3 regions of the Microbacterium sp. Bi98 genome follow, and region 3 is predicted to be linked to each of the others. Evidence: predicted binding sites of a transcription regulator. Region 3 holds the regulator's gene; each other region holds the start of a gene.
The links. Region 3 encodes LexA, which represses DNA repair genes until DNA is damaged. Its sites were predicted from a motif close to TCGAACANNTGTTCGA; they were not measured.

Region 1 (4,207 bases), 520 kb from region 3:
CTACATGGCGGTGCTGCAACGCGGATATCGCGAAGGCAACCTCTCGACCGTCTACGCGACGGCTCGGGGCACCGGGCCGTTCCTCTCTGTGATCGTCGCCGTGCTGGTGCTCGGGGAACGTCCGTCGGCCCTCGCGCTCGCCGGCGTCGCGGCGATCATCCTCGGAGTCGTCGCGATCGGTCTCGTCGACCGAGGACGCGCCGACCGGTCGCGTCGCCTGGATCCCGGGCTCGTGTTCGGTCTGCTCACCGGCGTCGCGATCGCGGTCTACACGATCTGGGACGCCAACGCCGTGCGCACGTGGAACCTCTCGCCCGTCGCCTTCATGGTGGGGACGATGCTGCTCGAGATCCCGTTCTACTCGCTCGGCGTCCGAGGCCGATGGGCGGCCGTTCGCGCGCTCGGCCGCACGCAGTGGAAGCGCATCGTGGCTTTCAGTATCCTGTCGCCGCTCTCGTACATTCTGGTGCTCACGGCCATCCAGATCGCTCCGGTCGCACTGGTCGCGCCGCTGCGCGAAGTCAGCGTCGTGCTGGTCAGCCTGTTCGGTGTCTTCGCCCTGAAGGAGAGCAGGCCCGGATGGCGTCTCGCCGCGTCCGCGGTCGTCGCGGGCGGGATCGTGCTGCTCGCGCTGTAGCGGTGGTTCTGCGGCGGTGGTTCTGTGGTCGTGGTTCTGTGGTCGTGGTTCTGTGGTCGTGGTCGTGGTCGTGGTCGTGGTCGTGGTCGTGGTCGTGGTCGCGGTCGCTCCGGGTGCGTGGCCTGCGTGATTGTATGGATGCTGTGTGCGCCGGGTGGAGTCTTCGAGAGAGCAGTCCGTCGGATGCGCACTGGATGTCGGAGCTGCGAGCGATCGTCATGCGCGCCGATCTGGAGCGTCTCGGACGCTTCGACCCGGTGCGTGTGCGGCAGCGGTTCCTCGATGGGTTCGTCCCGCAGAACACGCGAGTGATCGTGGTTGCCGGACGGGACGTGGGCCTCATCGCGGTGAGGCCCGAGAGCGACGCGGTGTGGATCGAGCACTTCTACCTCGATCCCGCTCAGCAGGGCCGCGGCCTCGGCTCCGCGGTGCTGGCGGACGCCTTGGAGACGCGTCATGCGGGCGATGACCGGCCGTTCCGCCTCAATGTGCTGCAGGGCAGTCCGGCGCGACGGCTGTACGAGAGGCACGGCTTCGAACTCGAGAGCGAAGACGCGGTCGACGTCTTCATGAAGGCCGAGCCGCTCCGGCGCTGATCGGGTGCCCCGTGACGGGTGCTTCGTGGCGGGGTCTCGTTCCTCGTGTCTGGGTCCTTGTTCCTCGTTCCTCGTGTCTTGTTCCTCGTGTCTCGTTCCTCGTTTCTCGTTCCTCGTGTCTCGTTCCTCGTTCCTTGTTCCTCGTTCCTCGTTTCTCGTTCCTCGTTCCTCGTGTCTCGTTCCTCGTGTCTCGTTCCTCGTTCCTCGTGTCTCGTTCCTCGGGTCTCGTTCCTCGTTCCTCTTGTCTCTTCTGCCCTCGTTGACTGGTCTCTCCGCTCCTCTTGTGCCTGCGTTGTGCGGCATTCCGGGAGATTGGAATACGTGCTCTGATCTGGTCTAAATCGGACTGGTTTCGGGGGTCGGATGTCGGTGGTTCCGTGTTGACTCGAGGGTATGAACAGCATCGTGGAGCGTCTGGGTCGGGTCGTCGCTGACCTTGATGCGGTGCTGTGTGATGACGCGCTGGCGGGGTTGAGCGATGCGGAGCGTGTCGCGGTGCTGCAGGCGGCGGGGGCCGTGTTCCGGCGGGCCGAGGCGGTGATCGTGGAGACCGTGGCGACCGGGGATCCTGCGGGGTTTCCGCATGCGGCAGGGTGTCGCGGGGTGAACGAGCTGGTGCAGCGGATGGTGGGCGTGGATGTGCGGGGTGCGTCCCGGGTCGACAGGGTCGTCGATCTGGTGCGCCGGCCGGTGAGTCTGGCGGGGGAGCGGATGCCGGCGCGGTGGTCGGAGATGCGCGTGGCCTTGTTGGATGGTGTGGTGGGTGTCACGGGGTTTCTGGCGGCGACGGGCCCGATCGAGCGGGTGTGGGACCGGTTGAGCGTGGATCAGCGGTTGGCGGCGGATGTGGCGTTGGCGGGGTGCGCCCGCGGGCACGGGATCGGCGGGGGCGCGGATTCTGGTCCGGCGCCGACGGTGCAGGATTTGAAATCTCTTGCGGAGGATCTCGCCTCGATGTTCGACCCGGACGGGGAGGAGCCGAAGGATGAGGACGCGCGGCGCAAGCGCGGGATCACGATCGGTCGTCTCACGGACGGGATGCATGCGATCCGAGGGTATCTGACTCCGGATGCCGCGGCCCAGTTGCAGCTGATCCTGGACGCGATGCTGAACCCGAAGGGTGACGGCCCGCCCATGCCGGGAGTGTTCTTCACCCCCAGCGGTGACACCGGTCACACAGACACAGACACAGACACAGACACAGACACAGACACAGACACCGGTGCTGACCCGGGTGTTGATCCGTTCAATGTGGATGAGCGCAGCGTGCTCGATGATCGCACGGCGTCGCAGAAACGCCACGATGCTCTCGCCGCCGCTCTCGCGATAGCCGCCCGTCACAAGGACATGCCCACGCTCGGTGGTGCATCCCCGGTGCTCGTCGTCACCGTCGACGCGACAGACCTCGCCCACCATGCGGAAGGTTCTGCCTTCGGTGCGGGCATCGCCGGCGCGGGTGGTGGTGCGGGCAATGGCGGGTGGGCGACGATCCCCGGATCCGGTGCGCATGTGCCTGTGTCCGTCGCGGCGCAGACCGCATGTGCGGGGGCGATCCAACGGGTGCTCCTGGACGAGGGGCGCATCATCGGGATCAGCACCACCGACCGCGTGTTCACCGTGCATCAACGCCGGGCGATCATCGTCCGCGACAAGGAATGCCTCATCCCCGGGTGTCACGTGCCCGCATCCTGGTGCGAGATCCATCACGTCACCGAACACGCCCGCGGTGGGCCGACCCATACCGACAACGGTGTGCCGCTGTGCTGGTGGCACCACCGATCCCTGGGCACCTCGCAGTGGGAGATCCGTATGAACAACGGGCTCCCCGAAGTCCGTGGACCGAACTGGTGGGACCCCGACCAACGCTGGCGCACCCCACAACACAGCCTCCCCGCGGACCGTGACCGAAGGTGCCTCGTTCGAACCGGGTGATACGCGGCGGCATCCTCACGGCAAGTGCTGCTGATCCCGAACAGCCGGCCAGACTCAGCGAGCCGGACTCACCGTGCCCGGCTCAATGGACGCGCCTCAACAGTCTCACTCCAATGATCCCGCTGGTCAGCGATCCCGCCGGTCAGCGATCCCGCCGGTCAGCGATCCCGCCGGTCAGCGATCCCGCCGGTCAGCTGCCCGCTTCAGCGGAAGTCGACCAGCCCGGCGTGCGCTGCCGTGACGAGGATCTGCACGCGATCGCGCACGTGCCACTTCGACATGATGCGGCCGAGGTGGGCCTTCACGGTTCCCTCCGACACGATCAGTGTGCGCGCGATCTCGGCGTTGGACATCCCCTGCGCGAGTCGCTGCAGCACCTCCTGCTCGCGATCCGTGAGCGCCTCCAGGGTGTCGTCGCCGCCGACGGGCTCCGTATCCCGCACGTGCTTGATCAACAGCGACGCGATCCGCGGCGACAGCGAGCTCGCTCCGCTGTACACCTCTCGCACACCTTCGAGAATGCTCGCCGCGCTCGAGTCCTTCAGCAGATAGCCCGACGCACCTGCGCTGAGCATCGGAAGCACGGTGTCGCTGCCGTCCAGCGTGGTGACCGCGAGGATCTTGATCTCAGGCCAGCGTTCGCTGATCACCGCCGTCGCCTCGATGCCGTTCATCTCCGGCATCTGCACGTCCATCATCACGACGTCGGGACGCTCGCGTTCCACGACCTCGATGCCCTCGAGCCCGGACTCCGCCTCGGCGATCACCGTGATCTCCGGGTCGCGGGAGACGAAGTGAGAGAGCGCTGAGCGCACCAGGGGATCGTCATCGACGATCACGACGCGGATTTGGGACATGGAGGAAGCCTAACCGGGGTCTACCTGCGGCGCGAGGTATTAGACCTTTGGCTATCGAGGTGTAGCCGTGAGACAGATGTGCCGCTCGCAGATCACCGAGAAGATGAGTACATCGCTAGTCAAAAGTGCAATAAAGGAGGTGAACGTATATGTCTTTCTGGAACCAGGTTGGTCACTTCTTCGGC
Region 2 (4,207 bases), on a different contig from region 3:
GGGAGGAGGTTCCGATGATTCTTGTACGACAGGAAATCGGCGATGTGCTGAGGGACTTCCGCCTGCAGAAGGGGCGGACGCTCCGGCAGGTTGCAAGCAAGGCTTCTGTGGCGCTGGGCTATCTCAGCGAGGTCGAGCGGGGCCAGAAGGAAGCATCGAGTGAGATTCTCGCCTCGGTGGCTGACGCTCTGGATGTTCCCATCTCGATCATCATGCGAGAGGTCGGCGACCGGATCTCGGTCCTCGAAGGCATTCAGGTCTTCCCTGATGTCGTTCCGGACGACCTCGTGGCTTCTGTCGAGCCCGAGCTGTCGCTCCACTGAACGTCGGACTCTCATAGCCTCTGATGCGACGTAGTGAGTTCCTCCGCGCAGTCGATGCGGAATTCGGCGGTCGCGGGTCATCTCTGATCAGCGACCTCGTTCTGACTCAGCTCGCCGGGCGCACTGCCGACGAAGCGCTGGACGCTGGCGTCGCACCGCGCGAGATCTGGCTGGCGCTGTGCGCCGAGACGGATGTCCCCCTGGAGCGGCGACACGGTGCAGGTCGTCTGGAGCCGCGCAAGCGATGACCCTCTGAGGCGTTCGCGGCGAGGGCCGCGTTCGAGGCGGTTTCGATTTGCGACACGCCGAGACGGCGTGTCGTCGAATATGTGTTCGAAACGGGCGTAGTCTTCTGCACAAGTGGTTCAGAGACGTTTCTCTCCCTGTTTCGCGGTGCTGACGACGCAATGTCGGAGGCTCCTCCTACGGTGAAGAACAAGCCGAAGAGCCATACGCCTTGTCGGAGAGTTCCGCCCAGCCGGGAGGACCGCGACAGCCTACAGGCGGCACCACGCGAGCATAAGGAGCACGTCATGCCATCACCCGCTGACCGCGAGAAGTCCCTCGAGACCGCCCTCGCCCAGATCGATCGTCAGTTCGGAAAGGGCTCGGTCATGAGACTGGGCAGCGACGAGCGTGCGCCTGTCGCCGTCATTCCGACCGGTTCCATCGCTCTCGATGTCGCCCTCGGCGTCGGAGGACTGCCGCGTGGACGAATCGTCGAGATCTACGGTCCTGAGTCGTCGGGTAAGACGACGCTCACCCTCCACGCGATCGCCAACGCTCAGCGCGCTGGCGGAATCGCTGCCTTCATCGACGCCGAGCACGCGCTCGACCCTGACTACGCCGCGAAGCTCGGTGTCGACATCGACGCCCTTCTCGTCTCGCAGCCCGACACGGGTGAGCAGGCGCTCGAGATCGCGGACATGCTCGTCCGCTCCGGGGCGATCGACCTGATCGTCATCGACTCCGTGGCCGCGCTCGTGCCTCGAGCCGAGATCGAGGGCGAGATGGGTGACTCCCACGTGGGTCTGCAGGCTCGTCTGATGTCTCAGGCGCTGCGAAAGCTCACCGGTGGGCTCAACCAGACGAACACCACGATGATCTTCATCAACCAGCTGCGAGAGAAGATCGGTGTCTTCTTCGGCTCGCCGGAGACCACCGCGGGTGGAAAGGCGCTGAAGTTCTACGCGTCCGTCCGAATGGACATCCGCCGAATCGAGACTCTGAAGGACGGCACCGACGCAGTCGGAAACCGTACGAGGGTCAAGGTCGTGAAGAACAAGATGGCTCCGCCGTTCAAGCAGGCTGAGTTCGACATCCTCTACGGCGTCGGCATCTCCCGTGAGGGCAGCCTGATCGACTTCGGTGTGGAGCACGGCATCGTCAAGAAGTCCGGGTCCTGGTACACCTATGACGGTGACCAGCTGGGACAGGGCAAGGAGAACGCGCGAACGTTCCTGCTCAAGAACCCCGACATCGCGCTGGCGATCGAGACCCAGATCAAGCAGAAGCTCGGCATCGGAGGAGCCACCGAGGCACATGCTGACGAGCTCGCCGAGCGCCGCCCGGCATGATCGTGATGGTTCGCGGTTGTGGCGCAACCGGAGCGAACCATGAGTGATGGCGGGGGCGAGCCTCAGGAGCTCGCCCCCATCATCCCTCTGTTCGGCCGTGATTCCGCGCGGATGAAGCCGGTCGATCGAAGCTCTGTCGGGTCCGATGCAGGTACCCGCCGCGCCGCGGAAGACGCAGGCCTCGTGGAATCGACGGCGGTGGGAGTCGCATCCACCGGCGACTCGGCTCCAGCTCCACTCGTCGACTCTCGTGGGCCCAGCGAACGGCATCCTGCTCGAGGCGCTGCGGCTCGGTCTGCACCCCGATTGCGTGCACTGCAACCACACGACGACGACTCAGCAGATGAGAGCGGCGTCGATCCGTCGAAGCTGCGCGTCGACGCCGAGGAGCTTCTCGTGCGCAAGCTGAGGGCTCGATCGCTCTCGTTGTCCGAGGCGCGGATGGTGCTCAGGGGCTACGAAGAGAACGGCGTCCGGCTCGACTCCGGGTCGATCGACGACGTGATCGACGACTTCTGTCGCCGCGGCTACCTCGATGACGCGGTTCTCGCCGATCAGCTCGTGATGTCGGGAATCGAGCGAAAAGGACAGGGGCGGGTCGCTCTTTCGCGGGTGCTCTCGCAGCGGGGGATTCCCCGCGATGTGATCGACGCGGCATTGGGCGATGTTCCCGACGACGACGCGGAGCGCGCACTCGAGTACGCTCGCTCGAAAGCACGATCGATGTCCCGCCTCGACCCGGATACTGCTCTGAGACGCCTCGTCGGTCAGCTATCACGTCGCGGGTACAACGGTTCCATCGCGATGACGGCTGCGAAGACGGCCCTCGCCGAGGAATCTTCCGGCTCGTCGTCGCGGGTCCGATTCGTCGATTCGGACTGACACCGGGGAGGGCGCGCACCTCGCCCGGCGCCGGCCGGTCAGCGGCAGCGGCAGCGAGGGGGGAACCGCTCGTACAATGGGGAGATCATGACTATCCCGCGCAGTGAACCGACGATCATCGCGTCGTCGTCAGCCGCACTCGACCGTGACGGGCGCCAGCGTTCGTACGAGGTCCGCACCTTCGGCTGCCAGATGAACGTCCACGATTCCGAACGTCTCTCGGGCTCGCTCGAAAGTGCGGGATACGTCCGAGCCACGGACGGCGCCGAGGCCGATGTCGTGATCATCAACACGTGCGCAGTTCGCGACAATGCCGCGGGCAAGCTCTACGGGACCCTCGGTCAGCTCGCTTCGGTGAAGCGCCGCAAGGACGGCATGCAGATCGCCGTCGGGGGCTGTCTCGCCCAGATGGACAAGCAAGCCGTTCTCGACAAGGCCCCATGGGTCGATGTGGTCTTCGGCACGCACAACATGGGGTCGCTTCCCGGCCTTCTCGAGAGAGCGCGACACAACGGTGACGCCGAGCTGGAGATCCTCGAGTCGCTCGAGGTGTTTCCCTCGACGCTCCCGACCAAGCGTGACTCTGCGCACAGCGGGTGGGTGTCCATCTCGGTCGGATGCAACAACACGTGCACCTTCTGCATCGTTCCGAGTCTTCGCGGCAAGGAGAAGGACCGCCGTCCGGGTGACATCCTGAACGAGATCCGCCTCCTCGTGGAGGACGGTGCCATCGAGGTCACCCTGCTCGGACAGAACGTCAACTCCTACGGCGTGGAGTTCGGCGATCGCCAGGCATTCGGCAAGCTCCTGCGCGCGGCGGGCGAGATCGAAGGACTCGAGCGCATTCGCTTCACGAGTCCTCACCCGGCTGCGTTCACCGACGACGTGATCGACGCGATGGCTGAGACTCCCACTGTGATGCCGCAGCTTCACATGCCGCTGCAGTCCGGCAGCGATCGCATCCTCAAGTCCATGCGTCGTTCCTATCGCAGTGAGAGGTTCCTCGGAATCCTCGACCGCGTCCGTGATCGCATTCCGCATGCCGCGATCACCACCGACATCATCGTCGGGTTCCCCGGTGAGACCGAGGCGGACTTCGAGGACACAATGCGGGTGGTCGAACAGGCCCGCTTCTCGAGCGCCTTCACCTTCCAGTACTCGATCCGCGAGGGCACACCGGCGGCGACCATGGAAGACCAGGTTCCGAAGGCCGTCGTGCAGGAACGTTACAACCGGCTCATCGCGCTGCAGGAGCGCATCTCGCTCGAAGAGAACCAGAAGCAGATCGGCCGCGAGGTCGAGGTCCTCGTCTCGACGGGCGAGGGCAAGAAGGACGCCGAGACGCATAGGCTGACCGGCCGGGGGGAAGACAATCGCCTCGTGCACTTCGAGGTGACCCCGGGGTCGGCTGTTCCCCGGCCCGGT
Region 3 (4,207 bases):
GGCGGTACCAGCGATTGCCGAGCACCCAGAGGCCGTATCCCGTGTCGGCGTCGTCGTCGGTGATCTGCTCCGCCGTGCCGACCGCCTGGGCTCCGCTGACACGCTGTCGGTGCAGAGCCCAGCGGCCCGAGGGATCGTCGGAGTACACGATCTCGTCGTCAGCCGTCCACTCGGGCTGCAGCGCGGCGCGAGTGGACAGCTCTGTGCGCGCGGTGCCGTCCGAGATCACCAACGACGCTCGCTGCCACGGCATCCGATCGCCGGACCACTCGACCCACGCGGCACGAGAACCGTCGGGAGACAGTGCCGGATGAGCGTAGAACGACTCGCCTTCGACGAGGGTCTTCAGCAGCGCAGGCCGGTCGGATGCCGACCCGTCGGTCGGGATCTCGACGATGGCGCGTCGGTGAGGGGAGACGGACAGATCCTCCCGCACGGCGAACAGGCGGCCGCTCTGCAGACGCAGACCGCCGTGCGCCGGGCCCGGGGGTGTCAGAGGAACGGGGACACCGCCGCGGGGCATGCGGTGCACGCGCTGATCCTTGGCATCGACGAAGTACAGCGTGCCGTCGGCATCCGCGGTCCACGCCCCGCCGCCGTACTCGTGCACGCGAGACCGAGCACTCCATGGCGCGGGAAGGATCTCGGCACCCGTCGAACTTCGCACGGTCAGGCGACCGCCCTCGGCAGGGATCGACTCACCCCACCAGATCTCGTCAGCCACGAAGGCGCTGCCATCGATCCGCGGAGACGACGCGGCGATCCGGTCGGGGGTGAACGGAGAGGTCCAGGTACCGAACGGCGACGACATGGTTCGAGCCTATGGTGCGTCGACGCCCGCCGTCACCGGCAGGGTGGGAGGGGAGTCAGACCGCGCGCAGCACGGCGACGATCTTGCCGAGGATGACGGACTCGTCGCCGAGGATCGGCTCGAATGCGGAGTTGCGAGGCAGCAGCCAGGTGTGGCCGTCGCGTCGACGGAGAACCTTCACCGTCGCCTCGCCGTCGAGCATGGCGGCGACGATCTCGCCGTTCTCGGCGCTGCTCTGCGACCGCACCACGACCCAGTCGCCGTCGCAGATCGCCGCATCGATCATCGATTCGCCGGACACCTTGAGCATGAACAGGTCGCCCTTGCCGACGAGCTGCCGGGGGAGCGGGAAGATCTCCTCGACCTGCTGGTCGGCGGTGATCGGGACACCTGCGGCGATGCGGCCGACGAGCGGCACGAGCGCCGCATCGCCCACGGGGGTCGCCACATCGGCGGGATTCTCTCCGCTGGTGCCGGGGAGGTCGATGAGCACTTCCATGGCACGGGTCTTGCCGGGGTCGCGTCGCAGATATCCGCTCAGCTCGAGCTGGCCGAGCTGGTGGGTCACGCTGGACAGCGACTTGAGGCCCACGGCGTCGCCGATCTCTCTCATGCTCGGCGGGTACCCGTGACGGCTGATCGACGTCTGGATGACCTCGAGGATCGCCATCTGCTTGGGACTCAGGCTCTTGCGGCGACGGGTGCGCGGGACGTCGGCGTCGGGGGCGGAGATGTCGCTCATGGTGCTCCTCAGGTGTGCGATTCCGGCGTCTCAGTTCGAATGTCGGAGGCCCGTGGTGGGGTGTTGACATCGAAACCGTATCCGAGAATCGCGCCGAAGTGGAAGATCTGTTCGAGCGTGTCGGCCGATTCCCGGACTTCTGTTTCGAAGAACGCTTGACAGATGTTCGAATTCGAAGATAACTTCGGAACGTAGCTTCGCATTCACGGCTCCCGGCCGAGGCGCGAATGCGAACGCTACGCCAACTTCACCGCCCACGCGGTAGATGCAGAGGAGCACGACATGAGCACCATCACCTTCAGCAGTGCAGCAGTCCTTCCGGCTCGTCCGGCGACGCGGCTCAAGCTGACGGCGCGCGGTCGACGTGTCGTTCTCGCTGTCGCGGCCGTGCCGCTCGCAGCCGGGATCGCATTCGCCGCACTCAGCGGCGGCAGTGCGATGGCCTCAGGCGAACAGACCGCCACGGCATCGTTCGCGACGGTGACGGTGATGCCCGGCGACACGCTGTGGTCGATCGCCGAGAGCGTGGCCCCCGGCGCGGATCCGCGCGACGTGATCGGCGACATCACGCGTCTGAACCTGCTGCGCGGCGGCGAGCTGCAGATCGGCCAGGAGCTGGCGATTCCGGCGCAGTATTCGGAATGAACCCGTGAGGGCCGTTCGATCGAGCGGTGCGGCGCGGATGCGCGTTCACACTCCGTCACCACGGGCGTCTGTGTAGCGAAGGCGGCCTACCATGGGAAGGGTGACTGCATCACTCGCCGACCTCCCTCTTCGCGACGACCTCCGAGGGCTCACGCCCTATGGAGCGCCGCAAGCGCCTCTTCCGATCGCACTCAACGTCAACGAGAACACGCATCCGGTTCCCGACGCGGTCGCCAGTGACATCCTGGACGACATCGCGGTCGCGCTCCGCGATGTCAACCGCTACCCGGATCGCGAGTTCACCACGCTCCGGGAAGGGTTCGCGGAGTACCTCGGTCATGGTCTCGAACCGGCTCAGATCTGGGCGGGCAACGGGTCGAACGAGGTCCTTCAGCACATTCTGCAGGCGTTCGGCGGGCCGGGCCGCACGGCGTTCAGCTTCGCCCCGACCTACTCGATGTATCCGCTGATCTCGAAGGGCACCGGAGCGCGCTGGGTCGCCGGCACCAGGCAGCCCGACTACACGATCACCCCCGAAGAGGCGGCATCGCAGGTGCGAGATGTCGATCCTGACGTCATCCTGCTGTGCTCTCCGAACAATCCGACAGGCACGCCGCTGGGCCTCGACGTCGTCGAAGCCGTGTACGAGGCGTCGAACGGAATCGTCGTCGTCGACGAGGCGTACCAGGAGTTCGCGCCGCACGACGCGGCATCGGCTCTGACCCTTCTCGAGGGACGACCGCGGCTCGCCGTCTCCCGCACGATGAGCAAGGCCTTCGCCTTCGCGGGTGCCCGCGTGGGGTACCTCGCCGCGGATCCTGCCTTCATCGACGCTCTGCGGCTCGTGCGCCTGCCGTACCACCTCAGCGCTCTCACGCAGGCCGCAGCCGTCGCCGCTCTGCGCAACTCCGACGTGATGCTCGGCATGGTCGAGGAGATCGTCGAGCAGCGGGATCGCATCTCCGCGACGCTCGAGGCGCTGGGGTACACCCCGCATGAGTCCTGGTCGAACTTCGTCCTGTTCGGGGGTGTCGCAGAGCCCCAGAAGGTCTGGCAGCAGCTCTACGAGCAGGGTGTTCTCATCCGCGACGTCGGGATACCCGGGCACCTCCGCGTCACCGCGGGCACCGAGGCGGAGACCACGGCATTCCTCGATGCCCTCGCCTCGATAGGATCGGCTTCATGAGCAGCCCCGCCCAGACCCCGCGCACCGCCACGCGTGTGCGCAGCACGTCGGAGTCCACCGTCGAGCTCGAGCTGAACCTCGACGGCACCGGTGCGAGCCGTATCGACACGTCGGTGCCGTTCTTCGATCACATGCTGACGGCTTTCGCGAAGCACTCGCTCACGGACCTCACGGTGCGCGCCTCGGGGGACACGCAGATCGACGCACACCACACCGTGGAGGACATCTCGATCGTTCTCGGTCAGGCCATCCGCGAGGCGCTGGGCGACAAGTCCGGCATCTCGCGATACGGCGACGCTCTCGTGCCGCTCGACGAAGCGCTCGCGCAGGCTGTCGTGGACATCTCGGGGCGTCCCTATCTCGTTCACACGGGGGAGCCTGCCGGTTTCGAGCACCACCTCATCGGCGGCCACTTCACCGGTTCGCTCGTGCGCCACACGTTCGAGGCCATCACCTTCAACGCGGGACTCACGGTGCACGTACGCGTTCTCGGGGGCCGCGACCCCCACCACATCGCCGAAGCCGAGTACAAGGCATTCGCTCGGGCGTTCCGCCAGGCCAAGGCCCTCGACCCCCTGGTCGACGGCATCCCGTCGACGAAGGGCGCACTGTGAGCAGGGCTCCCCGGGTCGCCGTCTTCGACTACGAATCCGGCAACGTCCACTCGGCTGTCAAGGCGCTCATCGCCGCCGGTGCTGATGCGGTGCTGACGCGCGACCGCACGGAGGCGCTCGAGGCCGACGGTCTCGTGGTGCCCGGAGTCGGCGCGTTCCAGGCCGTCCGCGATGCGCTCTACGCGCACGGCGGTGACGAGATCATCGAT

Region 1: the regulator LexA is predicted to act here: its motif matches at 1,547-1,562, upstream of LQZ85_RS02595 (HNH endonuclease signature motif containing protein).
Region 2: the regulator LexA is predicted to act here: its motif matches at 645-660, upstream of recA (recombinase RecA).

Annotation. Positions count from the first base shown of each region.
Region 1 is NZ_CAKKLK010000001.1:525,941-530,147, reverse strand. Features, by position in the region: gene LQZ85_RS02605 (EamA family transporter) at 1-637, shown strand, start outside; gene LQZ85_RS02600 (GNAT family N-acetyltransferase) at 832-1,233, shown strand; gene LQZ85_RS02595 (HNH endonuclease signature motif containing protein) at 1,627-3,165, shown strand; gene LQZ85_RS02590 (response regulator transcription factor) at 3,369-4,022, opposite strand.
Region 2 is NZ_CAKKLK010000002.1:116,186-120,392, reverse strand. Features, by position in the region: gene LQZ85_RS04355 (helix-turn-helix transcriptional regulator) at 15-323, shown strand; gene LQZ85_RS04350 (DUF3046 domain-containing protein) at 347-571, shown strand; gene recA (recombinase RecA) at 857-1,900, shown strand; gene LQZ85_RS04340 (regulatory protein RecX) at 2,207-2,782, shown strand; gene miaB (tRNA (N6-isopentenyl adenosine(37)-C2)-methylthiotransferase MiaB) at 2,870-4,207, shown strand, end outside.
Region 3 is NZ_CAKKLK010000001.1:1,778-5,984, reverse strand. Features, by position in the region: gene LQZ85_RS00035 (prolyl oligopeptidase family serine peptidase) at 1-811, opposite strand, end outside; gene lexA (transcriptional repressor LexA) at 867-1,553, opposite strand; gene LQZ85_RS00025 (LysM peptidoglycan-binding domain-containing protein) at 1,836-2,198, shown strand; gene LQZ85_RS00020 (histidinol-phosphate transaminase) at 2,290-3,384, shown strand; gene hisB (imidazoleglycerol-phosphate dehydratase HisB) at 3,381-3,998, shown strand; gene hisH (imidazole glycerol phosphate synthase subunit HisH) at 3,995-4,207, shown strand, end outside.